4 regions of the Paenirhizobium cremeum genome follow, and region 2 is predicted to be linked to each of the others. Evidence: predicted binding sites of a transcription regulator. Region 2 holds the regulator's gene; each other region holds the start of a gene.

Evidence for each region. The regulator PhoB, encoded in region 2, activates phosphate uptake and scavenging genes when phosphate is short. The targets are predictions, from matches to a motif close to TGTCATNNANCTGTCAT.
Region 1: the regulator PhoB is predicted to act here: its motif matches at 3,586-3,602, upstream of ACLBKR_RS18175 (DUF2794 domain-containing protein).
Region 3: the regulator PhoB is predicted to act here: its motif matches at 4,503-4,519, upstream of ACLBKR_RS11640 (PhoX family protein).
Region 4: the regulator PhoB is predicted to act here: its motif matches at 4,743-4,759, upstream of ACLBKR_RS12770 (ceramide glucosyltransferase).

Annotation. Positions count from the first base shown of each region.
Region 1 is NZ_CP180217.1:3,760,580-3,768,086, reverse strand. It holds gene ACLBKR_RS18185 (MFS transporter) at 568-2,445, shown strand; gene ACLBKR_RS18180 (GNAT family N-acetyltransferase) at 2,602-3,159, shown strand; gene ACLBKR_RS18175 (DUF2794 domain-containing protein) at 3,164-3,562, opposite strand; gene ACLBKR_RS18170 (LysR family transcriptional regulator) at 3,669-4,616, opposite strand; gene chvE (multiple monosaccharide ABC transporter substrate-binding protein) at 4,787-5,857, shown strand; gene mmsA (multiple monosaccharide ABC transporter ATP-binding protein) at 5,972-7,507, shown strand; gene mmsB (multiple monosaccharide ABC transporter permease) at 7,507-7,507, shown strand, end outside.
Region 2 is NZ_CP180217.1:126,502-134,008, reverse strand. It holds gene ACLBKR_RS00670 (Hsp33 family molecular chaperone) at 1-824, opposite strand, end outside; gene argF (ornithine carbamoyltransferase) at 964-1,881, opposite strand; gene ACLBKR_RS00660 (aspartate aminotransferase family protein) at 1,894-3,096, opposite strand; gene ACLBKR_RS00655 (GcrA family cell cycle regulator) at 3,536-4,060, shown strand; gene phoB (phosphate regulon transcriptional regulator PhoB) at 4,163-4,846, opposite strand; gene phoU (phosphate signaling complex protein PhoU) at 4,879-5,592, opposite strand; gene pstB (phosphate ABC transporter ATP-binding protein PstB) at 5,641-6,456, opposite strand; gene pstA (phosphate ABC transporter permease PstA) at 6,470-7,507, opposite strand, start outside.
Region 3 is NZ_CP180217.1:2,355,245-2,362,751, forward strand. It holds gene choV (choline ABC transporter ATP-binding protein) at 1-1,013, shown strand, start outside; gene ACLBKR_RS11630 (HugZ family protein) at 1,058-1,807, shown strand; gene ACLBKR_RS11635 (ArsR/SmtB family transcription factor) at 1,918-2,235, shown strand; gene ACLBKR_RS11640 (PhoX family protein) at 2,433-4,403, opposite strand; gene ACLBKR_RS11645 (aspartate aminotransferase family protein) at 4,701-6,029, shown strand; gene ACLBKR_RS11650 (ClbS/DfsB family four-helix bundle protein) at 6,327-6,836, shown strand; gene ACLBKR_RS11655 (branched-chain amino acid ABC transporter substrate-binding protein) at 6,978-7,507, shown strand, end outside.
Region 4 is NZ_CP180217.1:2,575,367-2,582,873, reverse strand. It holds gene ACLBKR_RS12790 (ribbon-helix-helix domain-containing protein) at 1-298, opposite strand, end outside; gene ACLBKR_RS12785 (VOC family protein) at 513-908, shown strand; gene ACLBKR_RS12780 (gluconate 2-dehydrogenase subunit 3 family protein) at 1,040-1,570, shown strand; gene ACLBKR_RS12775 (GMC family oxidoreductase) at 1,676-3,247, shown strand; gene ACLBKR_RS12770 (ceramide glucosyltransferase) at 3,357-4,556, opposite strand; gene ung (uracil-DNA glycosylase) at 4,796-5,500, shown strand; gene ACLBKR_RS12760 (NAD(P)/FAD-dependent oxidoreductase) at 5,614-6,900, shown strand; gene ACLBKR_RS12755 (aldehyde dehydrogenase family protein) at 7,018-7,507, shown strand, end outside.

The DNA of each region.
Region 1 (7,507 bases), 550 kb from region 2:
CTCCGCGGGTGGTGAGGGAGGAAGGAAGCCCGAGCGCGCACCTTCCATGTCCCCGGCCTTGCCGGGGAGAGAGCGGTGGCCGGAGACGTCAGACGGTTTTCGTCGTCGTTTTGGCCTTGGTCGTGGATGAAAGGACGGCATACGAAAACATCCCGGCTGCAAGCGCCGGGCCGGACCCTTCAACAATGGATGAGCCGAAGAATTGCATGACCGAATCCTTTTCGCGCCGAGCTAATAAGGCGTTTTTGCCGGGAGTCAAGTAAAAGCGCCGAATTCGCCTGATTGTCGCGCTTTCCGGCCGTCGACGCTTCCTTGCATCGCCGTTACCGGCCGTTCTACGGGAGGGCAATCTCCGGTTATGTCGCTTATGGAATATATATCCGCCATAAAATTCCATTTGCGTCATCATGGTTCGAAGAAGTTAGACTTAAGTCATACGTCCAAAGCATCTCTCTGCTTTTTCCGGATTTCTGCCAGTCTGTTAACAACCTGTACCGCGACAAAACGACCCGGAGGAGCATTGGGCCGGTCGCGTAAAGGGGGATTTATCTTAGTGGAGGAATTACAATGGCAAATGTCGCAGCCGTTAGCGGCTCGCCTCGTGGCATGACCGCCGAGGAACGCAAGGTTATCTTTGCGTCGTCCCTCGGCACGGTCTTCGAATGGTATGACTTTTATCTCTACGGTTCGCTGGCGCTTTATATCGGTGCGACCTTCTTCTCGCAGTATCCGGAAGCGACCCGCAACATCTTCACCCTTCTCGCCTTCGCGGCGGGCTTCCTGGTGCGTCCCTTCGGCGCGCTGGTATTCGGCCGGCTCGGCGACCTCGTCGGCCGCAAGTATACCTTCCTCGTCACCATCCTCATCATGGGCGCCTCGACCTTCCTGGTCGGTTTGCTGCCCGGCTCGGCCAGCATCGGCATCGCGGCCCCGATCATCCTGATCGCGCTCCGCATGCTGCAGGGCCTCGCGCTCGGCGGCGAATACGGCGGCGCTGCGACCTATGTCGCCGAACATGCGCCGCATGGCCGCCGTGGTTTCTACACGTCGTGGATCCAGACGACCGCGACGCTCGGCCTCTTCCTTTCGCTGCTGATCATTCTTGGCATCCAGACGGCCATGGGCCGCGAGGCTTTCGCCGCATGGGGTTGGCGCATTCCGTTCCTTCTCTCCGCGCTTCTCCTGGCCGTTTCGGTCTGGATCCGCATGAAGATGAACGAATCTCCCGCCTTCAAGAAGATGAAGGAAGAAGGCACCCATTCGAAGGCGCCGATTTCGGAGGCCTTCGGCCAGTGGAAGAATGCCAAGGTTGCCATTCTCGCCCTGCTCGGCGCCGTCGCCGGTCAGGCCGTCGTCTGGTATTCCGGTCAGTTCTATGCGCTGTTCTTCCTGCAGAACGTGCTGAAGGTCGATGCCCAGGATGCCAACATCATGGTTGCGATCGCGCTTGCCCTCGGCACCATGTTCTTCGTCGTGTTCGGCTGGCTGTCCGACAAGATCGGCCGCAAGCCGATCATCATGGCCGGCCTGCTGCTTGCAGTCGTCACCTATTTCCCGCTGTTCAAGGCAATGACCGAGTTTGGCAACCCGGCTCTGGCTGCAGCCCAGGCCAATATCCGTGCGACTGTCACGGCCGATCCTGCCGACTGCAACTTCCAGTTCAATCCGACCGGTACGGCGAAGTTCACGACGTCTTGCGACATCGCGACCTCGACGCTCACCAAGAACTCGGTTCCCTATGACGTCGTTGCAGGTCCCGCCGGCTCCGTGGCGACGATCAAGATCGGCGATGCGACGATTGAAGGCTATGACGCGATCAAGTCGGCCGACCAGGCCAAGGCACTCGACGCCAAGATGCAGAAGAGCATCAACGTCGCCTTGCAGGCAAACGGCTACCCGCTGGTTCGCGGTTCGGTAAAGGTTCCCGAATCTAAGCTCGACGCTTTCGTTGCCGCCAATCCGGAACTGGCTCTCGACGCTGCAGCTATCCGTGCGGGTGAAAAGGCCACCGTTGCCACCAGCCAGCTCGTCGCCGACAAGCTGCTGACTGCGGAGGAAGCCGCCGGTGCCACCGACATGGCCGTCTATACGATCGCCAAGGGCGGTGCGTTCAAGATGGTCGCCGATCCGGCCACCGTGAACTGGGTTGGCGTCATCGCCGTGCTGACCGTGCTGATGATCTACGTTACCATGGTCTACGGCCCGATTGCCGCCATGCTCGTCGAAATGTTCCCGACGCGCATCCGTTACACCGGTATGTCGCTGCCCTATCACATCGGCAACGGCTGGTTCGGTGGCCTGCTGCCGGCCACGGCCTTCGCAATGAGCGCCGCCAAGGGCGACATCTACTACGGTCTCTGGTATCCGATCGTCATCGCCGGCATGTCCTTCGTGATCGGCATGATCTTCCTGCGGGAGACCAAGGACAACGACATCAACGCGTGAGGCGTCGAGGTCGAAACGTCGGACAGATCCTGATTTGGGGCAACCCGGTGCTTCGGCGCCGGGTTGCTGCCTTTAGGGAGACGCCGCGATGTCTTGAACCTCTGGTCGGGGTGTGAAACAAGAAACGCCGTGCTTTCAATCCGGCCGGGTTTTTTCATGACAGTGACCATTCGCGACGCCTCGCTGGCGGATCTTTCCGTCATCGCCTCCATTTATGCGGACGCGGTTCTCACCGGCACGGCGAGCTACGAGATTGTGGCGCCGGACGAGACAGAGATGAAGAAGCGTTTCCAGTCGGTCACCAGCCAGGGATATCCCTATATCGCCGCCGTCGACGAGAGCGGGGACGTGCTGGGCTATGCCTATGCTTCGGCCTTCCGCACCCGGCCTGCCTATCGCTGGCTGGTCGAGGATTCGATCTATCTGGCGCCGGCTGCACGGGGCAAAGGGATCGGCAGGCTTCTGCTTGCGGAGCTCGTTGCGCGGTGCGAGGCGCTTGGCTTCCGGCAGATGGTCGCCGTGATCGGCGGCGCCAGCCCCGCCTCTATCGCCGTTCACCAGGCCTGCGGTTTTCGCATGGTCGGCACGCTGACCGGGACCGGATTCAAGCTCGGGCAATGGCTGGATACCGTCTTCATGCAGATCGCGCTGGGCGACGGCAATGCCAGCGAGCCCGATCCGGAGAGCTATCCGGGAACGCTCTTTGCCGGCTGAAGGCCTATTCCACCAGCTTCAGCGCCTTGTCGAACACTTTCAGTACCTGTTTAAGCTCATGCCCGCGTTTCAGGATGCGGCCATCGGCGCCCACCACCGAAAAGGCGCCCTGTTTCGACGCCAGTTTCGGATTCTTCTCGATCCGGTAGAGAGGATACTCGCCCGATCGCTTGAAGACCGAGAAGACCGCCTTTTCCTTCAAGTGGTCGATCGCATAGTCGCGCCATTCGCCCTCGCCGACCATGCGTCCGTAGATCCATAGGATCGCATCGAGTTCCCGGCGGTGAAAGGTGACCGGCAGCGGATCCCGGCTCTGGCGATATTCCTGCAGATCAACGATGGAAGCGGGCCTGCCATCCTGCGTGTGCGGCGGCTGTCCCTGCAAATCCGGCTCATCGGTCATCAAGACTCCTCGACGTCTCCATCGTGACGGATAGGTGACAGTTTGCCTGACCTCCATGAAATTGCAACCCTTCCGCCCGATGGTTCGGATCGCGTTTCCGGCGCAATCAGTTTCGCGTGCGATTTCGGTTCTCGAATTCGGCCAGCAGAAGATCGCGCAGTCTTCCCGCCACCGGCGACATACGTTTGCCTGTCATGCTGATGAGGTGATAGGGCGCGACGCTGATCGGGGCCTTGATGTCGAGTTGGCAAAGACCCGCGCCGGTGGTCTGGCGACAGAGCAGGTCGGAGACCTCCCGCGACATCGGTGCGATCGCGTTCGAGGAGGCAAGCATTGCGATCATCACCAGCAGGGACGTGGTGTTGACGATGTTGTAGGGAATGGGCGCGCCCTGCTCCACGAAGGCTTCCTCGACGGCTTGGCGCACCGGGGCCCCGGGCGCCTGCATGGCCCAGGGAAAATGCACGAGGTCGGCGAAGGTCAGGTGCTCGGCATTGGCCAGCGGATGGCGCTGATGCACCAGAAGATCGACCTCTTCGGCGAGAGAGGCCTGGATGGTGAACTGGCGGGCGTCGATGCCGGCGGGAATGCGCCCCAGGACGAAATCCAGATGACCGGACATGAGGTCCGCGATCAGCGGACCGCTCGGCGCCACATCGACATGAATGTCGGCCGCATCGGTTTCGGCTTTCAGCATGTCAATCGCTGGAACGACATAGCCGACCGCGCCGCCTGTCACCGCACCGATGCGCACCGCGCCGGAGAGCCCGCGCCTGATCGCCTCGACCTCCCGGGCCGCTTCTCGGATTTCCATCAGCAGGTTCTGGGCGCGTCGCGCCAGCGCCCGGCCGATCGCCGTGGGTTCCATGCCTTTCGGCGTACGCGTGAAGACGGGACTGCCGATGATGTGCTCTATCTCGGACAGCATGCGCGACGCCGCCGGCTGGGTGAGCGCAAGGGCGTTGGCGGCCAGGCTCAGCTGCCCGAGGTCGACGATGGCCCGGATGAGATTGAAGTGCTTGGGCAGAAGGCGGCTGGCGATGATGTCGGACATGACGAACATATCGAATATGGTATGAAGAAAGTCAAATAATTCATTTGATCGGTATGTCCGAGCCGTTAAGACTCACCCCAGATCGGGGGCCGCCTGCGCGCGCACCGGTTGTTGCAATGACGGTTGCCAGAAGGAGCTGGGGCCGGATGGATCAGCCAAGGGAGGAATCCATGAAGAAAATCAGCACTCTTATTGCGTCTGTCGCTATCGGCGTGGCTATGTTCGCGTCTGCGGCTCTCGCAGAAACGAAGGGCGTCGTCGGTATCTCGATGCCGACGAAGACCTCGACGCGCTGGATCTCGGACGGCGAGACCATGGAAAAGCTGTTCAAGGACGCCGGCTACACGCCGGACCTGCAATTCGCCGATGACGATATCCCCAATCAGCTCGCCCAGATCGAAAACATGGTCACCAAGGGTGCCAAGGTTCTCGTGATCGGTGCGATCGACGGTACGACGCTGTCGGATATCCTTCAGAAGGCAGCCGATGCCGGCGTGAAGGTCATCGCCTATGACCGCCTCATCCGCGACAGCGGCAATGTCGACTACTACGCGACTTTCGACAACTTCCAGGTCGGCGTCCTGCAGGCCACCAGCCTCGTCAACGGCCTGAAGGAAAAGTTCGCCGACACCAAGCCGTGGAACGTCGAACTGTTCGGCGGTTCGCCGGATGATAACAACGCCTTCTTCTTCTATGATGGCGCAATGTCGGTCCTGCAGCCGCTGATCGACAGCGGCGATATCGTCGTCAAGTCCGGCCAGATGGGCATGGAACAGGTCGGCACGCTGCGTTGGGACGGTACCGTCGCCCAGGCCCGCATGGAAAACCTCCTGTCCTCGACCTATACCGATGCCAAGGTCAACGGTGTCCTGTCTCCCTATGACGGCCTGTCGATCGGCATCCTGTCGGCCCTCAAGGGCGTCGGCTATGGTTCCGGCGATCTCGTCATGCCGGTCGTCACCGGTCAGGACGCCGAACTGCCGTCGGTCAAGTCGATTCTCGCCGGCGAACAGTATTCGACCGTGTTCAAGGATACCCGCGAACTCGCCAAGGTCGCCGTCTCTATGGTCGATTCGATCCTGCAGGGCAAGGAACCGGAAGTGAACGACACCAAGACCTATAACAACGGTGTAAAGGTCGTTCCGTCCTACCTGCTGAAGCCGGTTGCCGTCGACAAGACCAACATCAAGGACGTCATGGTCTCCTCCGGTTACTACACCGCCGAGCAGATCGACAACTGATCCCTCCGGATCGACGCGGGTCCGCGAGATGTCGCGGACCCCATTCCCATCGCATTGAGGGAGCTTGCGCCTTCGGCCGACCTTCGTCGCCGTGCCTGCGCTGGAATTCTGTACATGGATAACATCATTCTCGAGATGCGTGGCATCACCAAGACGTTTCCGGGCGTGAAGGCCCTGGATAACGTCAACCTCAAGGTTCGCGAAGGCGAGATCCACGCTCTGGTCGGCGAAAACGGCGCCGGCAAGTCCACCCTGATGAAGGTGCTTTCCGGCGTTTATCCCGCCGGGACCTACGAGGGTGAAATTCATTTCGACGGCGAGGTCCGTCATTTCTCCACGATTTCCGACAGCGAGGAACTCGGCATCATCATCATCCATCAGGAACTGGCGCTGGTGCCGCTCCTGTCGATCGCCGAAAACATCTTTCTCGGAAACGAAGTGGCCACCCGTGGCGTCATTCACTGGGCAGAGACCTTCTCCCGCACCCAGGATCTGCTTGCCAAGGTCGGGCTGAAGGATTCGCCGACGACCCTGATTACCGATATCGGCGTCGGCAAGCAGCAACTGGTCGAAATCGCCAAGGCGCTTTCCAAGAAGGTGCGCCTGCTCATTCTCGACGAGCCGACCGCTTCGCTCAACGAGACCGATTCCGATGCACTGCTCAACCTGCTGATGGAATTCCGCAAGCAGGGCATGACGTCGATCATCATCTCCCACAAGCTCAACGAAATCCGCAAGGTCGCCGACCAGATCACCATCCTGCGCGATGGCGGGACAGTCGAAACGCTCGACTGTCACACCGGCGATATCAGCGAGGATCGGATCATCAAGGGCATGGTCGGTCGCGCCATGGAGGATCGCTATCCGCCGCGCGAGCCGAAGATCGGCGAGACGCTGCTCGAGGTGAAGAACTGGAACGTCTACCACCAGAACCACCGCGACCGGAAATTCCTTCACGACGTCAATTTCACCGTGCGGGCCGGCGAGGTCGTCGGCATTGCCGGCCTGATGGGCGCGGGCCGCACCGAAACCGCGATGAGCCTGTTCGGCCGCTCCTGGGGGCACAAGATCACCGGCGACGTGTTCATGAACGGCAAGGCGGTGGACGTCAGCACGATCCCGCGGGCGATCGATGCGGGCCTCGCCTACGTCACCGAGGACCGAAAGCACCTCGGCCTCGTGCTGAACAGCAACATCAAGGAAAACACCACGCTGGCCAACCTGCGGGCGGTCTCCGCAAATGGTGTGATCGACGACCGCAAGGAAGCCGCGATCGCCTCCGACTACCGCACCAAGCTGCGCATACGCTCGCACTCGATCTATCAGGAAACCGTCAACCTGTCGGGCGGCAACCAGCAGAAGGTCGTGCTGTCCAAGTGGCTCTTCACCAATCCCGAGGTGCTTATCCTCGACGAGCCGACACGCGGTATCGACATCGGTGCGAAATACGAAATCTACACCATCATCAACCAGCTAGCCGCAGAGGGCAAAGGCATCCTGATGATCTCCTCGGAGATGCCGGAGCTTCTGGGAACCTGTGACCGCATCTACGTGATGAACGAAGGCCGGATCGTTGCCGAGCTTTCGAAGGAAGAGGCGAGTCAGGAATCCATCATGCGTGCCATCATGCGCTCGGGGGAGAAACACTAA
Region 2 (7,507 bases):
GCCTGCGGCTCGTAGACCCGAACGCCGCGCTCGTGGAACAGGCGGAACAACAGGCGTTCGATCCCGACCTGCGGATCGGTGAGTTCGTCCGCATCGATCGTCTCGACCAGCATGCGGGCTTCCGACCAGGAATCGTCTTCGGAGAATGCCCGTTCGCCGTTATCGCCGTCGCCACCGTGCAGGTCCGGTTGACGCATTCGCTCCGGCGCTTCGGGAAGGAATTGCGCAATCAGGCCGCCGGCCCGCCAGCCGCGGCGCGGACGCCCTTCCCCATCGCGATCGAACAGTTCGGCCACGCCGAGACGCACGCGGGTCGGGATCTGCTCCGACTGGCGGAAATAAACGCCGGCTATATCTTCAAGCGAGGCCCCGTCCAGCGGCACGATGCCCTGATAGGGCTGCATGAAACTGCCCTGGTCGATGGTAAAGGCCAGAACGCCCGTCCCGAGAAGCTCCTGCGGCGAGGTGCGGCCGGCGGCAATGGCTTCCGCCAGTGCTTCTTCATTGAACCGCGCATAGGCACGCAGGTTCTCCGGCGTCGAGAAATCGGCGACGAGCAGATCGACCGGGCCATCACTCTTCGTCTGGACGATGAACTTGCCCTCAAACTTGAGGGAGGTTCCAATCAGAACCGTCAGGACGATCGCCTCCGCAAGCAACTGCGCCACGGGCTGCGGATAGTCGTGCCGTCCGAGAATGGTGTTGAGCAAGGGACCGAGCTGTACGGCTCGGCCGCGCACATCGAGCCCCTCCACCTGGAAGGGGACAACGCGGTCGTCTCCGGCGAAACCGAATTCGCCGAGTTCGGCAGGCCTGCTTTGCATGTCATGAACTCCTGGCGCCGAGGCGCATAAAGATGCGGGGCGAAAGCCCCATTTTCCGCACAAATGGGGTCGTTGCACAACAAGGTCAAGCGAATGGCCGGCACAATCCCGTTAAACAACGCTCCGGCACGTCATGTACTCAGATGGCGCCAAGACACCAGGCAAGGATCGCCTTCTGGGCATGGAGACGGTTTTCCGCTTCATCGAACACCACGGATTGCGGCCCGTCGATCACATCGTCGGTCACCTCCTCGCCGCGATGGGCAGGCAGGCAATGCATGAACAGCGCATCAGCCGAAGCGCGCTTCATCAGCGACGAATTGACCTGGAAGGGCTGGAAGACGTTGTGCCCACGCGCCTTGTGCTCCTGGTTCATCGACACCCACGTGTCGGTGATAACCGCGTCGGCTCCGTCGACGGCCCGTTCGGCCTCATGGCACAACATGATCTCGCCGCCATTGTTGCGGGCCCAGTTCAGGAACTTGTCGTCGGGCTCGGAACCGAGCGGCACCGCCATGTTCATGCGGTAACCGAAGCGGGCGGCGCCTTCGACCAGGGAATGAAGCACGTTGTTGCCATCGCCCGTCCAGGCAATGGTCTTGCCCTTGATCGGGCCGCGATGCTCCTCGAAGGTCATGACATCCGCCATGATCTGGCAGGGATGCGTGCTGTCCGTCAGCGCGTTGATGACGGGAACGGTTGCATGCTCCGCCATTTCCAGCAACCGGGAATGATCGGTCGTGCGGATCATGATGGCATCGACGTAGCGCGAGAGAACCTTGGCTGTGTCGCCGATGGTTTCGGCACGGCCAAGCTGCATCTCGGTTCCGGACAGGAACAGCGTTTCGCCGCCGAGCTGGCGCATGCCCACATCGAAGGATACGCGCGTGCGGGTGGACGGCTTTTCGAAAATCATTGCCAGCATCTTGCCGGCCAGCGGCTTGTCAGCCGTACCGGCCTTCGTGGCCTGCTTGCGGGTTTTGGCGTCTTCGAGAATCTGCCGAAGGTCGGAAGAATTGACTGCCGAAAGATCGAGAAAATGCTTGGGAGCGGCCATGCTGTTACCTGTTTAAATCCGGGCAGTCGTGTCGAGTGTCGTCTGAACCTTTTCCGCCGCAAGGCCGATGCGGTTCAGCCCCTCCCTGGCATCCTCGGCCGTGACGACAAGCGGCGGCAGAAGGCGGATGACGTTATCGCCCGCCGGTACGCCGAGGATATGCTCGTCGCGCATCGCCTGCAGCAGCTCCGCGGAAGGCACCTTCGCCTTGATGCCGAGCATAAGGCCTTCGCCGCGTATCTCCTCGATGACACCGGGGAACCGGTCCTTGAGCTCGGCAAGACCCTGGCGGAAGACGAGCGCAACGTCGCGCACATGTTCGAGAAAACCGTCGGCGAGGACGACATCGAGCACGGCATTGCCGACTGCCATGGCAAGCGGATTGCCGCCATAGGTGGAGCCATGGGTGCCGGCCTTCATGCCCGAGGCAGCGTCTTCTGTCGCAAGGCAGGCGCCGAGCGGAAACCCGCCGCCAATGCCCTTGGCCACGGCCATGATGTCAGGCGTGATACCCGTCCATTCGTAGGCGAACAGCTTGCCTGTACGGCCGATCCCGCACTGGACCTCGTCGAAGATCAGGAGAAGACCGTTGTCATCGCAGATCTTGCGCAGTTCCCGCAGGAAACCGGCAGGCGCGGTGCGGATGCCGCCCTCGCCCTGAACGGGCTCGATGAGGATGGCTGCCGTTTCGTCAGTAATCGCCGCCTTCACAGCTTCCAGATCGCCGAAAGGCACCTGATCGAAACCCGGCGCCTTGGGGCCGAAGCCTTCGAGATATTTCGCCTGGCCGCCAGCGGCAATCGTCGCCAGCGTGCGGCCATGGAAGGCGCCTTCAAAAGTGATGATGTGGAACCGCTCGCCATGTCCCTTGGAGAACTGATAGCGGCGGGCCGTCTTGATGGCGCATTCAAGCGCCTCTGCACCGGAATTGGTGAAAAACACCCGGTCGGCAAAGGTCGCCTCGGTCAGGCGCTTGCCGAGCTTTTCCTGGCCTGGGATCTCATAGAGGTTCGAAAGATGCCAGACCTTATCGGCCTGCTCACGCAATGCGCCGACGAGATGAGGGTGGGCGTGGCCCAGCGAATTCACGGCGACACCCGCTGCGAAATCGAGATATCGCTCTCCGTTTTCCGTAATCAGCCACACGCCCTCGCCTCGCTCGAAACGCAGCGGAGCGCGCATGTAAGTCTGATAAAGCGGAGAGGCCTCGGCCATAGCGAAAGACTCCTTTCGAAGAGCTTTTGTCTTTTCGGGTGCGGACCGCACCGGAACCCCTGTTCCGCCGGGTCCAAAAAATCAAAAATGCCGCCTTGCGGCGGCGGCTGCACTATCGTCATTTCGCCCCTCCCTGTCAACGAAACACCGCGGAAAAGCGGAATTTTCGCCACTCGGAGTCGAGGGACAGAGCCAAGCGGCGCATGGGCGAACATGATCGCGCCTCGGTAGCAAGTTGGGGAAAACTTCGAAATCGATTCCCGATGATTCCGCCGACTCTTGTCACGGAGTCAGCCTCACACTAGGTTAAGAACCAATAAAGAAATTGCATGCGGCGGAATTAGTCACCGACAGTATCGAGGCAGTTTTGTTTCGGAATTTTCCGAAGCAACGGCGAGGGATTCTGCCAGCACGAATTGCGACCGGCGGAGAAAATGGCATGAACTGGACGGATGAGCGAGTAGAAAAGCTGAAGCGGCTTTGGGCCGAAGGCTTGAGCGCGAGCCAGATTGCCGCGCAACTTGGCGGAGTGAGCCGCAATGCCGTTATCGGCAAAGTTCACCGCCTCAGCCTCCCGGGCCGCGCCAAGGCCGGCGGCAGCGTCGCGACGACGCGGACGGCAAAGCGCACGGCGACGCCGCCCCGCGCCCAGAACTATGCGCCGCGCGTCACCACCCGCACCGTTGCGCGGCCTGCCGGCGCCAACATGCTCAAGGAAGAAATCGAGATCGAAGGCATCGAGGAAATCGATATCGCTCCGGCGAGCAACGTGGTCGTGCCGATTTCCCGGCGTCTGGCGCTGACGGAACTCACGGAACGCACCTGCAAGTGGCCGATCGGCGATCCTATGAAGGACGATTTCCATTTCTGCGGCTGCGAGTCGTCCGATAATTCCCCTTATTGCAACTATCACGCCAAGCTCGCCTACCAGCCGATTGGCGACAGGCGTAGGTCGGCTCGATAAAGTCCGGCGTCTTCGGACAAAACCGGAAATGTAAAAACGGGCCTTTCGGCCCGTTTTTTGTCTGTCACAACGTATCCGCAATGTGATCCTGGAAAAACCCAATCAGGCTTCCATGGAATATCCCGCGCCGCGCACGGTGCGGATCACATCCTGCATATTCGAGAAGTTGAGAGCCTTGCGAAGGCGACCCACATGCACGTCGACCGTGCGTTCGTCGACATAGATGTCGTGGCCCCAGACGCCGTCCAGAAGCTGGGAACGCGAGAAAACGCGCCCGGGGGAAGCCATCAGGAACTCCAGCAGACGGAATTCGGTCGGCCCAAGCCGGACTTCGCGGCTCTTGCGATGAACCCGATGGGTCTCGCGGTCCAGTTCGATATCGCCGCAACGCAAGACACTGGAGAGGACCTCCGGACGTGCGCGGCGCAGCATGGCCTTGACACGCGCCATCAGTTCCGGGGTCGAGAACGGCTTGACGACATAGTCATCCGCCCCGGTCGCCAGACCGCGCACGCGCTCGCTTTCTTCGCCGCGGGCCGTCAGCATGATGATCGGCAGACGTTCCGTCTCCGGCCGCATACGCAACCGGCGGCAAAGCTCGATGCCCGAGACACCGGGCAGCATCCAGTCGAGGATGAGCAGGTCGGGAACCCGCTCCTGCAGCCTCAACTCCGCTTCATCGCCACGCAGGATGGTCTCGACCTCGTAACCTTCAGCCTCGAGATTGTAACGAAGAAGCACGCTCAGTGCTTCTTCGTCCTCAACGACAGCAATCTTGGGCAACATCGACTTCAACTACCTCTCTCAGGACCGACGGCTCACTCGGCGATGGCGCCGACGGTAGCCGTCAGGTCTTCCTTCGGGCGCTCGCCTTCCGGCTGAGCGCCCGTCGCCATGTAGTAGATCGTCTCAGCGATATTGGTGGCATGGTCGCCGATGCGCTCGATGTTCTTGGCGCAAAACAGAAGATGCGTGCAGCTGGTGATGTTGCGCGGATCTTCCATCATGTAGGTCAGAAGCTCGCGGAAGAGCGAGGTATAGATGGCGTCGATCTCCTCGTCGCGATCACGGATCGACTTGGCCTTTTCGGCCGAGCGTGTCGTGTAGACGTCGAGCACTTCCTTGAGCTGCACGAGCGCAAGCTCCGACAGATGCTCGATGCCGCGGGCGAGCTTGCGCGGAACGCCGGTGGCCTGAACGGCCATGACGCGCTTGGCGTTGCTCTTGCCGAGATCGCCGACCCGCTCCAGGTCATTGGCAATCTTGAGCGCGCCGATGATCTCGCGAAGATCAGCTGCAACCGGCTGGCGGCGGGCGATGGTGACGATCGCCTTGTCGCCGATCTCGCGCTCGGCGGCATCCATGATGACGTCGTCGGAGATGACCTTCTGGGCAAGGGCGGCATCGGAATTGACAAGCGCGCGAATGCTGTCGCCCACCATCTGTTCGGCAAGCCCACCCATCTCGGAGATGCGGCGCATCAGGTATTTCAGTTCCTCGTCATAGGCCGAGTAGATATGCGATGAAGACATGTTCTTGGTATCCTTGAAATGGAAGATCGATCACCGGATGCGGCGACATCAGCCGAAGCGGCCCATGATGTAGTCCTGCGTGCGCTGATCGTCCGGATTGGTGAACATCTTGTCGGTATCGTTTTCCTCGACCAGCAGACCGAGGTGGAACATCGCCGTGCGCTGGGAAACGCGGGCCGCCTGCTGCATGGAGTGCGTCACGATGACAATCGTGAAGTTGGTTCTGAGCTCGTGGATCAGTTCCTCGACCTTGGCGGTCGCGATCGGATCGAGTGCCGAGCAAGGCTCGTCCATCAGGATGACTTCCGGGCTGACGGCGACTGCACGGGCAATGCACAGGCGCTGCTGCTGGCCGCCGGAGAGACCGGTGCCAGACTCATGGAGGCGGTCCTTCACCTCGTTCCAGAGGCCGGCCTTCTGAAGGCTGGTCTCGACGATCTGGTCGAGATCGGCCTTCGACTTGGCGAGACCATGGATGCGCGGGCCGTAGGAAATGTTCTCGTAGATCGACTTCGGGAACGGGTTCGGCTTCTGGAAAACCATGCCAACGCGCGCGCGCAGTTCGACCACATCGATGGACGGATCGTAGATGTCCATCTCGTCGAGCGTGATCTTGCCGGTGACCCGGCAACCGTCGATCGTGTCATTCATGCGGTTGAGCGTCCTGAGGAAGGTCGACTTACCGCAGCCCGAAGGGCCGATGAGCGCGGTTACCGTATGCTCGCGAACGTTCAGGTTCACGTCGAAAAGCGCGCGCTTCTCGCCGTAGTAAACCGAGACGTCCTTGCCAATCATCTTGTAGTTCACATCGCTCATTTTCTGATCCAGCGCCTTTTCAACTGCTGATTCCGACATCATGTTCATGTCTCTTCTCCCTCTACCAGCGCCGTTCGAAGCGTCGCCGCAACAGGATTGCGCCCACATTCATTACCAGAAGGAACAGGAGCAGAATAATGATCGCTCCCGATGTACGTTCGACGAAAGCACGCTCCGCCTCGTTCGCCCACTGGTAGATCTGCACCGGAAGGGCGGTCGACGGCTCGAGCGGCGTACCTGGATAGTTGGCGACGAAAGCCACCATGCCGATCAGCAGCAACGGTGCCGTTTCACCGAGAGCATGCGCCAGGCCGATGATCGTGCCGGTCAGGATGCCCGGCATGGCAAGCGGCAGCACATGATGGAAGACCGTCTGCATCTTCGAAGCGCCGAGGCCGAGCGCGGCAGCGCGGATCGACGGCGGCACGGCCTTCAAAGCCGCACGCGTGGCGATGATGATGGTCGGCAAGGTCATCAGCGTCAGCACGAGACCGCCGACAATCGAGGCCGAACGCGGCAGGCCCATGAAGTTGATGAACACCGCAAGACCAAGAAGACCGAATACGATCGAGGGGACGGCAGCAAGGTTGTTGATGTTCACTTCGATCAGGTCGGTGAAGCGGTTCTTCGGGGCGAACTCTTCAAGGTAGATCGAAGCCGCGACACCGATCGGCAGCGAAAGCACGAGGACGATCAGCATCATGTAGGCCGAACCGATGAGTGCCACCCCGACACCCGCCGCTTCCGGACGGCTCGATGCGCCGTTCACGAAAATGCCGGTGTTGAAGTGCCCGGCAAGCGCGCCGCTTTCGGCGAGCTGGTTCATCCATGCGAGCTGCTGGTCGGAAACCTTGCGGTTCTGCTCGGCAACCGACAGATCGATCTGGCCCTTGTAGGCGGAGTCGATGTTGGCGTTGGCAAGCAGGGTCACCGGAACCGTCTTTCCGATCAGCGATTGATCGGCAAGAACCATATCGCGCAATGCCACGCGAACGCTGTCGGACAGCATGTCCTGAACGGCGCGCGCCTTGACGCGATCACTCGTATCGACACCGAGGACTTTGGCGACCGCATCCCTTGCCAGAAGCGGATAATTCGC
Region 3 (7,507 bases), 2.0 Mb from region 2:
TCTTCGGCGACAACCCCGAAAAGGCGCTGGCGCTCGTCGACCAGGGCAAGACCCGCGACGAGATCGGCGCCGAGACCGGCCTTGTGCTCGGCGTTGCCGGTGCCTCGCTTGCGGTCAAGGAAGGCGAAATCCTCGTGCTGATGGGCCTGTCCGGCTCCGGCAAGTCGACCCTCCTGCGCGCGGTCAACGGCCTTGCGCCGGTCGTGCGCGGCAATGTCAGCGTCAGGACGCCCCACGGCAATGTCGATCCTTATCGGGCAAGCCCGAAGGCCCTGCGCGACCTGCGCATGCACACGGTTTCCATGGTGTTCCAGCAGTTCGGGCTCCTGCCCTGGCGCACGGTTGCGGAAAACGTCGGTTTCGGCCTCGAGCTTGCGGGCGTTCCGGACGCCGAACGCGCCAGGACGGTCGCCGAGCAGCTCGAACTCGTCAACCTCACCAAATGGGCCAACCGCAAGGTCAACGAGCTCTCGGGCGGCATGCAGCAGCGCGTGGGCCTTGCCCGCGCCTTTGCCACCGGCGCCCCTATCCTTTTGATGGACGAACCGTTCTCGGCGCTCGACCCGCTGATTCGCACGCGCCTGCAGGACGAGCTTCTGGAATTCCAGTCCCGCCTCAAGAAGACGATCCTCTTCGTCAGCCACGATCTGGACGAGGCCTTCCGTATCGGAAACCGCATCGCCATCATGGAAGGCGGACGGATCATCCAATGCGGCACGCCGCAGGAAATCGTCCAGAATCCGGCCGATCAGTATGTTGCGGATTTCGTGCAGAACATGAACCCGATCAACATGTTGACCGCGCGCGACGTCATGGCGTCGGGCCTCGATGCTCCGTCGGGCCAGGGCACTGTTGCCGGCACAGCCAAGCCGGAAACGCCGCTGGTCGAAATCCTCGATGCGCTCTCCCGCCACCCGGGGACGATCGGCGTTGTTGACAACGGAGCCGTCATCGGCACCATCTCGTCCCAGGATGTCGTCAACGGCCTGACGAGGCATCGCCGCAAGGCATGACCGGAAGGCCATGAAATGCGCCCGCATTTCGGGAATGAAGGTACATGTCGGACAAACCATCGGTCATTCGCGAAACGGATGACGAAGCGCGAGGGCTCGCGCGCCGGCTCCTGCGGTCGGCGCGCTATGCGGCACTCTCCGTGATCGATCCGGAAAGCGGATTTCCCTCCGTCAGCCGGGTCCTGCTCGGAACGGACACCGATGGCAGCGCAGTCATCCTTGTGTCCGGCCTTTCCGCCCATACCAGGGCCCTGCTCGCCGACAACAGGGTCTCGCTTCTCGCCGGCGAACCGGGCAAGGGCGATCCGCTTGCCTATCCGCGCGTAACGGTGCAATGCCTCGCGCAGACGGTCGAGCGGGAGAGCGCCGAACATCTCAAGCTGCGCGCCCGTTTCATCGCCCGCCATCCCAAGGCGAAGCTCTATATCGACTTTCCCGATTTCCGCTTTTTCCGCCTCGTGCCGCAGGCGGCAAGTCTCAACGGCGGCTTCGGAAAGGCCTACATTCTGTCCGCCGAGGACTTCGTGATTCCCTCCTTTCCCGATGGCACATCGTGGGAAAACGAAAGCGGGACACTACAAGAATTAATGGTGAGGTTTCCGGATGCCGCCGCTCGGATCGCCACAACGCGATGCGGGCAGAAGCCCGGAAAATGGTTGTTTTGCGGCATAGACAGGGCTGGAATCGACCTTATTTGCGGCGATTTTCTGGCCAGACATGAATTCGAGCACCTGCTTGCTTCACCAGCGGATTTGAATTCAGCTATATCTAAAACAGCAAACCCGATACCTTAAATTTAGGCATATACAATTAGCAGCTTGTTGTTAGAGTTTGACCATAGCTAATTTGAAGGATTGCAAACGGTCGCCCCCTCCCAGGGCTCCGACAAAGGAAAGTTGAAGTCATGAAAACAAAAGCTTTGTCTGAACAGTCGATTGCCGCAGCCGGTCTCCTTTCCGCGATGGCCAACCCGAAGCGGCTGATGATCCTCTGCTCCCTCGTCGAGGGAGAAGTGCCGGTCGGCGTCCTCGCGACTCAGGTCGGCCTGAGCCAGTCGGCCCTGTCGCAGCATCTTTCCAAGCTTCGTGCCCAGAAGCTCGTGAAGACGCGCCGTGATGCGCAGACCATTTATTATTCCAGCACCTCCGAGTCGGTTATCAAGATCCTCGAAACGCTGGAAGACATTTATTGCCAGACCAGCGCTAGCAAGACTGCCGCCTAATGACAGCGCTGCCATGCCGGCAGCGATAATGCTTGGGCCATGCGATGACCGCTCGGCCGGGAACATGCGGCGATTGACATCACCAAACCGGATCATTCTTGACCGGCGGATCTGAAATCCGCCGGTTTTGTTTTTCGATGCCACGCCGTCCCGGCCCCGCCACAGGATTTAGGGAGCCCGGTTCGGGCCGCGGCAGGTCAGCTGCCGAGCACCTGCTGGTCGTCGCGGCTGAGCACGATCAGGGCGGGGCGCGCCGGCAGGCCGTCCTTGAAGTCCGGCCAGCCGGTGCCGGCATCGGCGATGGAGGTCGCATCCTCATCATCCCCGAAACGCAATTCGCCGGGATGCTGGATGGAAACGAACACCGCCTTGCCATCCGGCGTGAACGTCGGCGAACAGCATTCGGAGCCGACCGGGGCCACGTAGAACAGTTTCGGCAGCGCCCTGCCCTCGCCCTCGGTGTCCATCACGAAAAGTGCATCGGCAATGCCGGCCGGCGGCGGACCGTCGGTGGCAACCCAGAGACGCCCTGCCGGATCGACCGACAGGTTGTCCGGATCGGTGAACCAGCCGTTTTCGGAGGTCGCCGGATGGAACATCGCCCCTTCCTCGGCCACGGCCGGATTGCCGCAAAGCACGAACACATCCCAGCGGAAGCTTTCCGCGGCGAAGTCCGGCTTCTCGGCGCCCCCGGGCGGCACGAGTTCCAGAAGATGACCGTGCGGATTCGGGCCGCGCGGGTTGGCCGGGTTGACCTGCTCGCGTTCCTCGCCCTCGCCGGCGGCAAGGCGATCCTCGTTCTCCGTCATGGCGACGTAGAGCTTGCCCGTCTTCGGATGCACGACGAAACCTTCCGGCGCGTCCATCGGCGTCGCCCCCAGAAGGTCGGCGGCACCTCGGGTGTTGAGCACGACGTCGGCCTGGCTCCTGAACCCGGCCTCGACCGTCAGCGGCCCCTCGCCGGCGACGAGCGGCAGCCACTGCATGGTCCCGTCGCTCGAGAATTTGGCGACAGAGAGCGTGCCGTTGTCGAGCATGTCCCGATTGGCGGCGCGGTCGTTCGGGTTCCAGGGATCGCGGCTGACGAAGCGATAGAGATATTCGAAGTCGTCGTCGTCGCCCATGAACACCACGACGCGGCCATCGGGAGCCACCGCGCACTGCGCGCCCTCATGGGTGAAGCGGCCGAGCGCCGTGCGCTTCACCGGCTTTGCCGTCGGATCGAGCGGATCGATCTCGACCACCCAGTCGAAGCGCATCCATTCGTTCGGCTCTTCCTCGAACTTGAAGCGCGGTTCGATCCGGCCGACGCCGTAGATATCGTTGTCTTCCTCGTCCCAGCCCTGGCGCTCCACCAGCTCCCGGTTCGCAAGCGTGGTGTAGTCCCCGGCAAACACGTCCATCGAGCCTTCCTCACCGGAAAGCATGGTGCCCCAGGGCGTGATGCCGCCGTTACAGTTCGAGATGGTGCCGAACACCGTCCTGCCGGCCGGATCGGCCTTGGTCTTCAGACGGTCGTCGCCGGCGGCGGGACCGGAGATCGCCATCTCCGTGCCCATATGGATGCGACGGTTGAGCTTGCCGTCCAGCACCACCTCCCACCTGTCGCCGGCCTTGCGCACCTCGAAGATCGAAAGACCGACCGACGCCATGATCGCGCGGATCTGGTCATCCGTCAGCTTCTCGCGATAGTCCTCATCCGTCAGGCCGAGGAACATCAGGAAAGGCGTGGCATATTCATGGCTGACGATCATCAGTCCGTGATCGGAACTGTCCGAGCCGAAGGGCAGCGGCATATAATAGGTGAAGTCGTTGTTGTAGCCGAACTGGCGCTCGGCCGCCTTGCCGTCGAGCTTGGCCACGTCGAAGGCCGGGCTGTCGGAAAACAGGGCATCGCCCCAGCGCGCCAGGATCTGGCGGCCATAGCCTTCCGGCCAGTGATCCTCGCGGTCGCGCACGCGCTTGAGTTCGTTGAACCTGAGCGTGGAAACCTCCGTTGCCTCGGCTTTGCCGCCGATGAACGGCATGGCGACGGAACTGCCGGCAACCGCCAGCAAGCCCTTCAAGACGCTGCGGCGCTCGATGCCGGCAGCCAGCACCTCTCCATAGGTTTGGGCAAATGCGCGGCGCGGATTGGGCCGCGCCCTGGTTTTCTGGCGGTCGGACATGTCTGCTCCCGAAGTAGGACTGGATGGATCGATGGATGAATGAGATGCAATGAACGCTGCTCCGGCTGCGCCCTGCGCGCGCAAGCTTATGCAAGCCGCAAGAAGCCTTGATGACGGAAAAACGGGGCAGGAAACCGGCTCCGCCGCCCGCCGGAAACCGCATCCTCCGGGATAACCGGCGATCACGGTTGACGACCTTCGACGCCCTGCTAACCTGCGCCGGCTTTCGGTTTTCCGGTATCGTCACGACCGGGCGGGAAATGGCCACCCGCAACGCAATGGCCATGGAGAAGATGAATGTCCAACCGCCTGAATACCACGCCCAACGATCTGCGCGCCTTCTGGATGCCGTTCACGGCAAACCGCCAGTTCAAGAAGGAGCCGCGCCTCTTCGTCGGCGCCAAGGATATGTATTACACCACCCATGACGGCCGCCAGGTGCTCGACGGCACGGCCGGCCTCTGGTGCGTCAATGCCGGTCACTGCCGTCCGAAGATCACCGAGGCGATCCGCGAGCAGGCCGGCGAACTCGACTATGCGCCGGCCTTCCAGCTCGGCCATCCCAAGGCCTTCGAACTGGCCAACCGGCTGGTCGACATCGCGCCCGACGGCATGAGCCATGTCTTCTACACCAACTCCGGCTCGGAATCGGTCGATACCGCCCTCAAGATCGCGCTCGCCTACCAGCGCGTGAAGGGCGAAGGCACCCGTTTCCGCCTGATCGGCCGCGAGCGCGGCTATCACGGCATCAACTTCGGCGGCATGTCCGTCGGCGGCATCGTCGGCAACCGCAAGATGTTCGGCACGCTTTTGACCGGCGTCGACCACCTGCCGCACACCCATCAGCCGGCGAAGAACGCCTTCACCAAGGGGCAGCCGGAACACGGCGTGGAGCTCGCCGACGAGCTCGAACGCATCGTCGCGCTGCACGACGCCTCGACGATTGCCGCCGTCATCGTCGAGCCGGTCGCAGGCTCGACCGGCGTGCTCATCCCGCCGAAGGGCTATCTCCAGCGCCTGCGCGAGATCTGCACCAAACACGGCATCCTCTTGATCTTCGACGAAGTCATCACCGGTTTCGGCCGCCTCGGCGCGCCCTTCGCCGCCCAGTATTTCGACGTGAAGCCGGACATCATCACCACCGCCAAGGGCCTGACCAACGGCGTCATCCCGATGGGGGCCGTCTTCGTCACCTCCGAGATCCACGACGCCTTCATGACGGGTCCGGAACACCTGATCGAGTTCGCCCACGGCTACACCTATTCCGGCAACCCGATCGCTTCCGCCGCCGGCCTCGGCACGCTCGACACCTACAAGGAGGAAGGCTTGCTCACCCGCGCCAGCGAGCTTGCCCCCTACTGGGAAGAGCAGCTCCATTCTCTGCGCGACTGCCCGAATGTCATCGATATCAGAAATATCGGCCTGATCGGCGCGATCGAGCTTCAGCCGATTGCCGGCGAACCGACCAAACGCGCCTTCAACGCATTCCTGCAGGCCTATAACGACGGCCTGCTGATCCGCACCACCGGCGACATCATCGCACTCTCGCCGCCGCTCATCATCACCAGGGACCAGATCGACGAGCTCTTCGCCAAGCTCCGCAAGGTACTGATGAACAACATCTGATCCCCGCAGATCCGACATACGAAAAGGCGGCCCGCAGGGCCGCCTGAGACTGCTGACAAAGTCTCGTACAGATCGCCGACGCTCCCGTCTCCGTCATGCCGGACCTGTTCCGGCATCCAGCGGCGCGATGTCCATCGCGCAAGAGACTCTTTTGCGATCAAAGACTTGATCGCGCTGGTTTCCGGCTCGAGGCCGGAATGACGGCAGTGGAGGAAGCAAGATCAGAGCACGAGATCAGCTCAGAAAGGGTTTGTCAGCAGTCTGAGGCCGATGGTCACGGAACAAGAAGGAAAGAAAATGGCGGTCCCGGCCAGCAAAGACGACCTCCTTCAGGCAATCGAGCGGGAATACGACAAGCTCAGGCGCGAACTCGGCCAGATACCGTTCGCCCGCTGGCGGGAGCGAACGATGGAAGGCCATGCGGCGGGCACGTCGATGAGCGTTCACGATCTCCTCGCCTATCTTCTCGGCTGGAACGAACTCGTTCTCAAATGGCATGCGCTGAAAGCTGCCGGCGAGCCGGTGGATTTCCCCAAAACGGGCTACAAATGGAACGAACTCGGCCGCCTCGCGCAGAAATTCTACCGGGATTACGAAAGCCTTGACGACGGGGAACTGCTCGAAAGGCTCGATGCGGCAAAGTCGCGTATCGTCGAGATGATCGGACAAAGCGACGACGCGGCACTCTACGGCAGGCCCTGGTATGAAAAGTGGACGCAGGGGCGGATGATCCAGTTCAACACCTCATCGCCCTATGCCAATGCTTGCGGTCGTCTGCGCAAATGGCGCAGGAACAATCCCGCGTGACGGATGCGGCGTAATGCGTACCGCCAACAGCAAGCCCGCTCTTTTTCCATCGTCGCCTTTCCGATAGGCTCGGACAAAACAAGAAAAGCCCCAGGGGAGTCTCGAAGGGTTCACCCTTCGTAACAATCAAGGAGAACCGACATGAAAATCAGTCTGCTGGCGGGTACCGCCATTTCCGCATTCCTCGCCGTGGCGCCGCTTGCCCACGCCGAAATCGTCATCGGCCTGATCGCGCCGCTGACCGGACCGGTCGCCGCCTATGGCGAGCAGGTTAAGAACGGCGCCCAGGTGGCAGTCGACGAAATCAACAAGAAGGGCGGCATTCTCGGCGAAACGGTCGTTCTCAAGCTTGCCGACGATGCCGGCGAGCCCAAGCAGGGCGTTTCCGCCGCAAACCAGCTCGTCGGTGAAGGCGTGCGCTTCGTCGTCGGTCCGGTCACCTCGGGCGTCGCCATTCCGGCCTCCGACGTCCTGGCCGAAAACGGCGTGCTGATGGTCACCCCGACCGCAACTGCCCCGGACCTGACCAATCGCGGCCTGACCAATGTCCTGCGCACCTGCGGCCGTGACGATCAGCAGGCCGAAGTGGCGGCGAAATACGTTCTCGCCAACTTCAAGGACAAGAAGGTCGCCATCATCAACGACAAGGGCCAGTACGGCAAAGGCCTCGC
Region 4 (7,507 bases), 1.7 Mb from region 2:
CGATGATGTGGAAGGGCTGCTGCACATCCGGCTGCTGGGCCTTGCCCATCAGGTAAATCAGACAGCTTGTCCTCAAAAGCGAGGCGAAATTGGACACCGTGCCGTTCCGCTCCAGCGCTTCGTCATAGAGTGTAGAGAGAAAGCGCGAGGTCGACATCGACTGTCCCGCCGCGATCTCGTCGATCAGGTCCCAGAAGGCTGCCTCGATCTGGATGCTGGTCGAGTGGCCGCCGATCCTTACCGAGCGGTTGACTGCGCGGTAGCGGGCCGGGTCCTGTCCGGCAAAGACTTCACACATGGCATGCTCCTCCGGCGTTTCTTGTTTTGAGCCATTATGGGACCGGGCGTGACCGCGGTCAATTTCGCAAATCGCCGTAACGCTTTCCCTCAAACGGAAAGAATACGAAAAAAACCACTCGAAATCATGCATGCGGTAGTGGGCTGCTACCCGATTTGCCGCCGTCATAGGAAACTCTTCAGCATCGATGAAATGCATGAATCAGGAGTTGCCCTTGGCGAAGATGATCCATTCGATGGTCCGGGTGCTGGAAGAAGCCCGTTCCGTCGCGTTCTACGAACAGGCTTTCGGACTGCAGATTGCCGAAAGGTTGGATTTCGACACCTTCACGCTGGTCTATCTCAGCAATGCGGAGACGGAATTCGAGCTCGAGCTCACCGTCAACAAGGGCCGCGAGGAAGCCTACGAGCTCGGCAACGGCTACGGCCATCTGGCCGTCAGCGTCACCGATCTCGATGCCGAGCACAAGAGGCTCACGGATCTCGGGCTCAACCCGAACAAGATCGTCGAGTTCAACCGTGACGGCGCGCTCTTCGCCCGCTTCTTCTTCATCACCGATCCGGACGGCTACAAGATCGAGGTCCTGCAACGTCACGGACGGTTCAAGTGACCCGTGCCGCCGGAGGGTTGGAGGACTTTCCGGCCGTACGATGACATCGAGCGGCGCGTTCGCGCGCCGCTCCCGACGGGCCGGAGGATGAGGGTCCGTCGATTGCCACAAGACCTTGGGAGGAGACTGACGTGGTAACGCTTTACGAAAAGACCGACGGGCTTTCGCGCCGCGACCTGCTGAAGACCGGCAGCGTGGGCGCGCTGCTCGTCATCAGCGGTTCGGCGGTGATCTGTCCGCAGGCGGCCTGGGCGCTCGAAGCCAAGGCCCTCAAGCCCGAAACCATGGCGACGCTCATCAAACTCGCCCGCGATATCTATCCGCACGACCAGCTTGCCGACCGTTTCTATGCGATCGCCGTCAAGGGGCAGGACGATCTCGCGGCAAAGGACCCCGCGCACAAGAAGCTGGTGGAGGAGGGCATCGCCGATCTCGACAAGCGCGCCGGCGCCGGCGGCTACTTCGGCCTTGGCTGGGAGGATGAGCGTGTGGCGATCCTGCGCGACATCGAGAAGACGCCCTTCTTCCAGGCGGTGCGGGGCGACCTCGTGGTCAGCCTCTATAACCAGAAGGAGCTGTGGCCGATCTTCGGCTACGAGGGCGAGTCCTTCTCGAAGGGCGGCTATATCCACCGCGGCTTCGACGATCTCGAATGGCTCTGACGCCCCGATTGCATACCGACGATGCAAGCCGCCCGAGGAGACCCGCCGATAGCGGGGCGGCGGCGCATTGAGGACATTCCCGACTGATATTCCTGGGAGGAAACCATGGCAGCGCCTTATGATCTCAACGACGACAGCGTGGTCGTCATCATCGGTTCGGGTGCCGGCGGCGGAACGCTCGGCAACGAACTTGCCCAGAAGGGCATCGACGTCGTCGTTCTCGAGGCCGGTAACCGGATCGAGCACGAAGACTTCATCAATGACGAATGGGACAGCTTCGCCCAGCTCGCCTGGCTCGATCATCGCACCACGGGCGGCGGTTGGCGCGTGGCGAAGGACTTTCCGAACCTGCCGGCCTGGATCGTCAAGGCGGTCGGCGGCACCACCACCCACTGGGCGGGCGCTTCGCTGCGTTTTCAGGAACATGAGTTCAAGACGCTCACCCATTACGGCAAGGTGGAGGGCGCCAACCTTCTCGACTGGCCGATCACGCTCGCGGACCTCGAACCCTATTATGCCAGGGCAGAAGACAAAATGGGCGTGACCCGCACCAACGGCATCGAGGGACTGCCGGGGAACAACAACTTCAAGGTCTTCAAGGCGGGTGCCGACAAGCTCGGCTATCAGGAGTGCCATACCGGACGGATGGCGATCAACTCCGCCGACCGCGACGGCCGTGTCGGCTGTCAGCAGACGGGATTCTGTTTCCAGGGCTGCAAGTGGGGCGCCAAGTGGTCGACGCTTTACACCGAAATCCCGAAAGGCGAGGCGACCGGCAAGCTGGAAGTCAGGCCGAATTCCCATGTGGTGAAGATCGAGCATGACAAGTCCGGCAAGGTGACCGCGGTCGTTTATGCCGACAAGGACGGCAAGCTGCAGAGCCAGAAAGCCCGCATCGTCGCGGTCGCCGGCAATTCGATCGAAAGCCCGCGATTGCTGCTCAATTCGCATTCCTCGATGTTTCCGGACGGCCTCGCCAACTCGTCCGGTCAGGTGGGCAAGAACTACATGCGCCACACGACCGGCTCGGTCTATGCTGTGTTCGAGAAGCCGGTGCACATGTATCGCGGAACGACCATGGCCGGCATCATCCGCGACGAGGCGAAGCACGATCCGTCGCGCGGCTTCGTCGGCGGCTACGAGCTGGAAACGCTGTCGTTGGGGCTTCCCTTCATGGCGGCCTTCCTCGATCCCGGCGGCTGGGGTCGTTCGTTCACCTCGGCGCTCGACAATTACGCCAACATGGCGGGCATGTGGATCGTCGGCGAGGACATGCCGCAGGAGCAGAATGCGGTGAAGCTGCACAAGGAACTGAAGGACAAGTACGGCATGCCGATCCCGGATGTCTGGTTCACCGATCATCCGAACGACGACGCCATGCGCAACCACGCCTACAAACAGGGCATGGCGCTCTACGAGGCGGTCGGGGCGACCCGCTCCTTCCCGACACCGCCCTATCCCTCGACGCACAATCTCGGCACCAACCGGATGAGCGAAAAGGCGCAGGACGGCGTGGTCAACAAGCATGGCCAGACGCACGACATCAAGAACCTGTTCATCTCGGACGGCAGCCAGTTCACCACAGGCGGAGCGGAGAATCCGACGCTGACCATCGTGACGCTGGCGATCCGGCAGGCCGAATACATCGCCGGCGAAATGAGCTCGGGCGTGATCTGAAGAAACCTCCCTGCGGGCGGGGGTGGCGCTTCGGCATCGCCTCCGCTCGCAGGGCGCCTTTCATCCGTTGCGTTTCCTGCAAGCGGCGGAGGTGTCAGCGGGCGCTGCCCTAATGCCGGAATGCCGCCGTGAGCGTTCTCGCACGCTCCCGGGTCTTATCGACGACACGGCGGATACGGGTTTTGGCCGATGACGTTTCGGTTTCCTCGGCTGACGCTACCGACATGGCGTTGCCGCGCCAGACGAAGCCGTTGCCGAACCATGCGGCGATCCAGAGAACCGGAAGCGCGAGATCGCGCATCGCCATGGCCGGCAGGCTGAGCCTGCCCATATGCCAGCCGAAGCTGCGGTTCAGCAGGATTTCCCCGGAATACCAGGCGGAGACATAGAGGAAAGCACTCAATGCCGTGCAGGTGCCGGAGGCGACGAGAACCATCAACGCTAGGAGAGGCAAGGCACAACCGGTAAAGAGTTCCGGCACGAAGTAGAGCGGGAAGGATGCTCGGCGCAGGCGAGCCCAGCGCAGCTGGCGCTTCCAGACGGAGGCGAGATTGCGCTCTCCGAGCGGCTGAAAGAATGGCTCCTTCACCAGCCTGACCTTCAGTCCGATTTCCCGGATGAGCGCCGTTGCCGCCGCGTCCTCGGCCACTTCCTCGCCCAGGCGCTCGAATCCTCCGGCCCGCGCCATGATCTGGCGGTTGAGCAGCATGGTCTTGCCCTGGGCAAAGCCGAGCCCGAGGGCATCGGCCAGCAATTGCCAGCGCGCCTGAAAGCTGTTCAGCCATGCGCATTCGATTTCCGCCGAGACGCCTTCGGGCGACGATCCGACCGGCGGTGAGCAGACGAGGCCGGTGCCGGGAAGCCAGCGTGCGAAGAGTCTCTGGATATAGTCTTGCGGCATCAGCACGTTGCTGTCGGCGACGATGATCCAGTCGTGCCTGGCGGAGCGCCATCCCTTGACGACGTTGTTCAGCTTCGGGTTGACACTGATCCTGTCCTCGCCGACCAGCAGGCGGGCCGGGATATGCGGATGGGATGCCATGCAGCGTCGGGCGACGGCAATTGCCGGATCGCCGGCGGTTGCGACGCAGAACACGATCTCGTAGTCCGGCCAGTCGAGCCGGAAGGCGGATGACAGCGTGGCTTCGAGATTGTTCTCAAGCCCGCAGACGGGCCTGACGATCGTCACGGCGGGACGGCTGGCGGGAAGAGGCTCTTCCCGTCCGTGGCTTCTCCAGATCAGCACCAGAACGATGCTGAGCAGATGGACAACAAGGGCTAACGCGCAGAACCATATCAGCAGAGTCATGGCACAACCTCACCGTAGAAGATTCGGCATAGCATCGGCTTGTGACAGTTTGGCAAATATGCCTGTTATTGATTTTTCGGAACTAATATACTGCGCTGCTTCCTCTATATTGGCATGGTCGGGGAGGGGATTTGCGCTCTCCGCCTTCGCGACCGGCGGTATCGCCCTTTACGGGATTGACAGTTCCGTCATTCGTCCTTCAATCGCTTCGGAACTGAAACGCAGGACAGTGAGATTACATGACTTCGTCGGATGTCAGGCTTGAGGAAAGCTGGAAGCGGGTATTGGGAGCGGAATTTGCCAGCCCCTACATGCAACAGTTGAAGGATTTCCTGATTGCCGAGAAGGCGAACGGCAAGCGCATTTTCCCGAGGGGCAGCGAATATTTCCGCGCGCTGGATCTGACGCCGTTGCAGAACGTCCGGGTGGTCATCCTCGGCCAGGACCCCTATCACGGCGCCGGGCAGGCGCATGGCCTCTGCTTCAGCGTGCAGCCCGGCGTCCGTATTCCGCCGTCCCTCGTCAATATCTACAAGGAACTGGAAACCGACCTTGGCATTGCGCCGGCCCGTCACGGGTTTCTCGAAAGCTGGGCGCAGCAGGGTGTGCTGCTGCTCAACAGCGTGCTGACGGTGGAGGAGGCGCGCGCCGGCGCCCATCAGGGACACGGCTGGGAACGCTTCACCGACGCCGTCATTCGGGCGGTCAATGACGAATGTGAAAATGTCGTCTTCATGCTCTGGGGTTCCTATGCACAGAAGAAGGCCGCCTTTGTCGACCGCAACCGCCATCTGGTGCTAAAGGCGCCGCATCCGTCGCCGCTTTCGGCCCATAACGGCTTCTTCGGATGCCGGCATTTTTCCAAGGCCAACGAGTTCCTGCAGTCGCGCGGGCTGGAACCGATCGACTGGCGACTTCCGGAGCGGGCGGAGAGCCCGCACTGATATCCTCCGGTGTCTGTTGATAGGGTGCATGCTCCCTAAAAATCTATTGATTTTGAAAAGTGCCGCGTTCAGTCTGCGCGGCAGTTACTTGATATATTTTCAGGATATTGATTATGACGCCGTCGCAGTTCTCCTGCCCTGTATGGAGGCGGCCCGACCGTGAGCGGATCGTTGTCGCGCCGGTCAGGTCGCGCGAGGTGGTGGATCTTGTCATCGTCGGCGCGGGTTTCCAGGGATTGTCGACGGCGCTTGCGGCGGCCCGCAACGGACTGGTCGTCAGGGTCGTGGAGGCCCGAGACATCGGTGAAGGTGCTTCTGGACTGAACGGCGGGCAGGTCATTCCCGGTCTCAAATACGATCCCGAATGGCTGATCGCCCGCTTCGGAGAGGAAAAGGGCGAGCGCCTGATCGATTTCGCGTCGCGCACGGCGGATGCCGTCTTCGATCTCATCGAGGGCGAGGGGCTCGATGTCGAATATCTGCGCAATGGCTGGATACAGGCCGCCCATACCCACACCGCCATGGACAATGCCGAGGAGCGCACCACGCAGTGGAGCGCTCGCGGCGCCGACGTGACGCTGCTCAATGCATCCGATATCGCGCTGATGACCGGTGCGCACGGCTATCTCGGCGGCTGGCTCGACCGACGGGCCGGGGTTATCAACCCGCTCGCCTTCGTCTGCGAACTCGCGCGTCTAGCAATCGCTGCCGGTGCGCGCATCGCGACGAACGAGACCGTTACGGATCTGCGACAGGAGAGCGGCGCCTGGACGGTCCTGCTCTCCGGCGGTCATTCCATTTCAGCCCGGGCGGTTCTGGTTGCGACGAATGCCTATTCCGGCCGGCTCGTGCCGGGGCTGGCCCAGAGCATCGTGCCATTGCATTCCTTCCAGATCGCCACCGCACCGCTGAGCGAGGCGCAGCAGGAGATCATTCTGCCGCACGGGCAGGCCGTTTCGGACAGCCGCCGCATCCTCGTCTATTATCGGAAAAGCCCGGACGGGCGACTGGTGCTTGGAGGGCGGGGCCGCATGTCCGAGCCGCAGGGCGAGGAGGATTGGGATCATCTGCGACGGGCAATGCTGCGCATTTTTCCGGATCTCGCGGGCATTCCGGTCGAGCGCCGGTGGTTCGGACGGGTTGCCGTGACGCCGGACCACCTGCCGCATGTGCACGAACCGGAAAAGGGTCTGCTGATGGTGGCCGGCTGCCAGGGACGCGGCGTCGGACTGATGACGGCGATGGGGCCGCATCTTGCGACATACATCGAGACCGGGGACCGGGCCGTCTTGCCGCTGCCGGTGTCCGCTATCCATCCCATTCCCTTGCACAGCCTTCGACAGATCGGCGTGGCGGCGGCGATCGCCTGGTATCGGCTGCTCGACAGTCTGGAGAAGTAAGTCCCCTTCATCGCTGGAGAATCTTCCAGCCTGTGACACGCCCGTCTTGCGGTCCACCCTGCCTTGACCGATAGTTCGCCGCGACAAATCCCCCTTTCCTTTTTGACGGAGCCCGGCATGTCCCATCATCTGAAGTTCTTTATCGACGGCGCATGGGTCGATCCCGTCGTGCCCTCGGTCCTGGATGTGATCGACCCTTCGACGGAAGAAGCCTACACGCAGATTTCGGTGGGTTCGAAGGCCGATGTCGACAAGGCCGTGCCTGCTGCAAAGCGGGCATTCGCTTCCTTCTCGCTGTGGCCTGTGGCGGAGCGGTTGGCGCTGCTGAAGAAAATTCTCGAAGTCTATAACGAACGGTTCGAGGATATCGCCCAGGCCGTCAGCCAGGAAATGGGCGCGCCGCTTTCCTTCGCCCGCGAGGCGCAGGCCTGGGCCGGTCGCGCGCATATGGAAGCCACCATCGCGGCGTTGGAAACCTATGAGTTCAGCGAAAAGCGCGGCTCTACCACGGTCGTCAAGGAGCCGATCGGTGTCTGTGCGCTGATTACGCCGTGGAACTGGCCGCTCAACCAGATCGTCTGCAAGGTGGCTCCGGCGATTGCGGCCG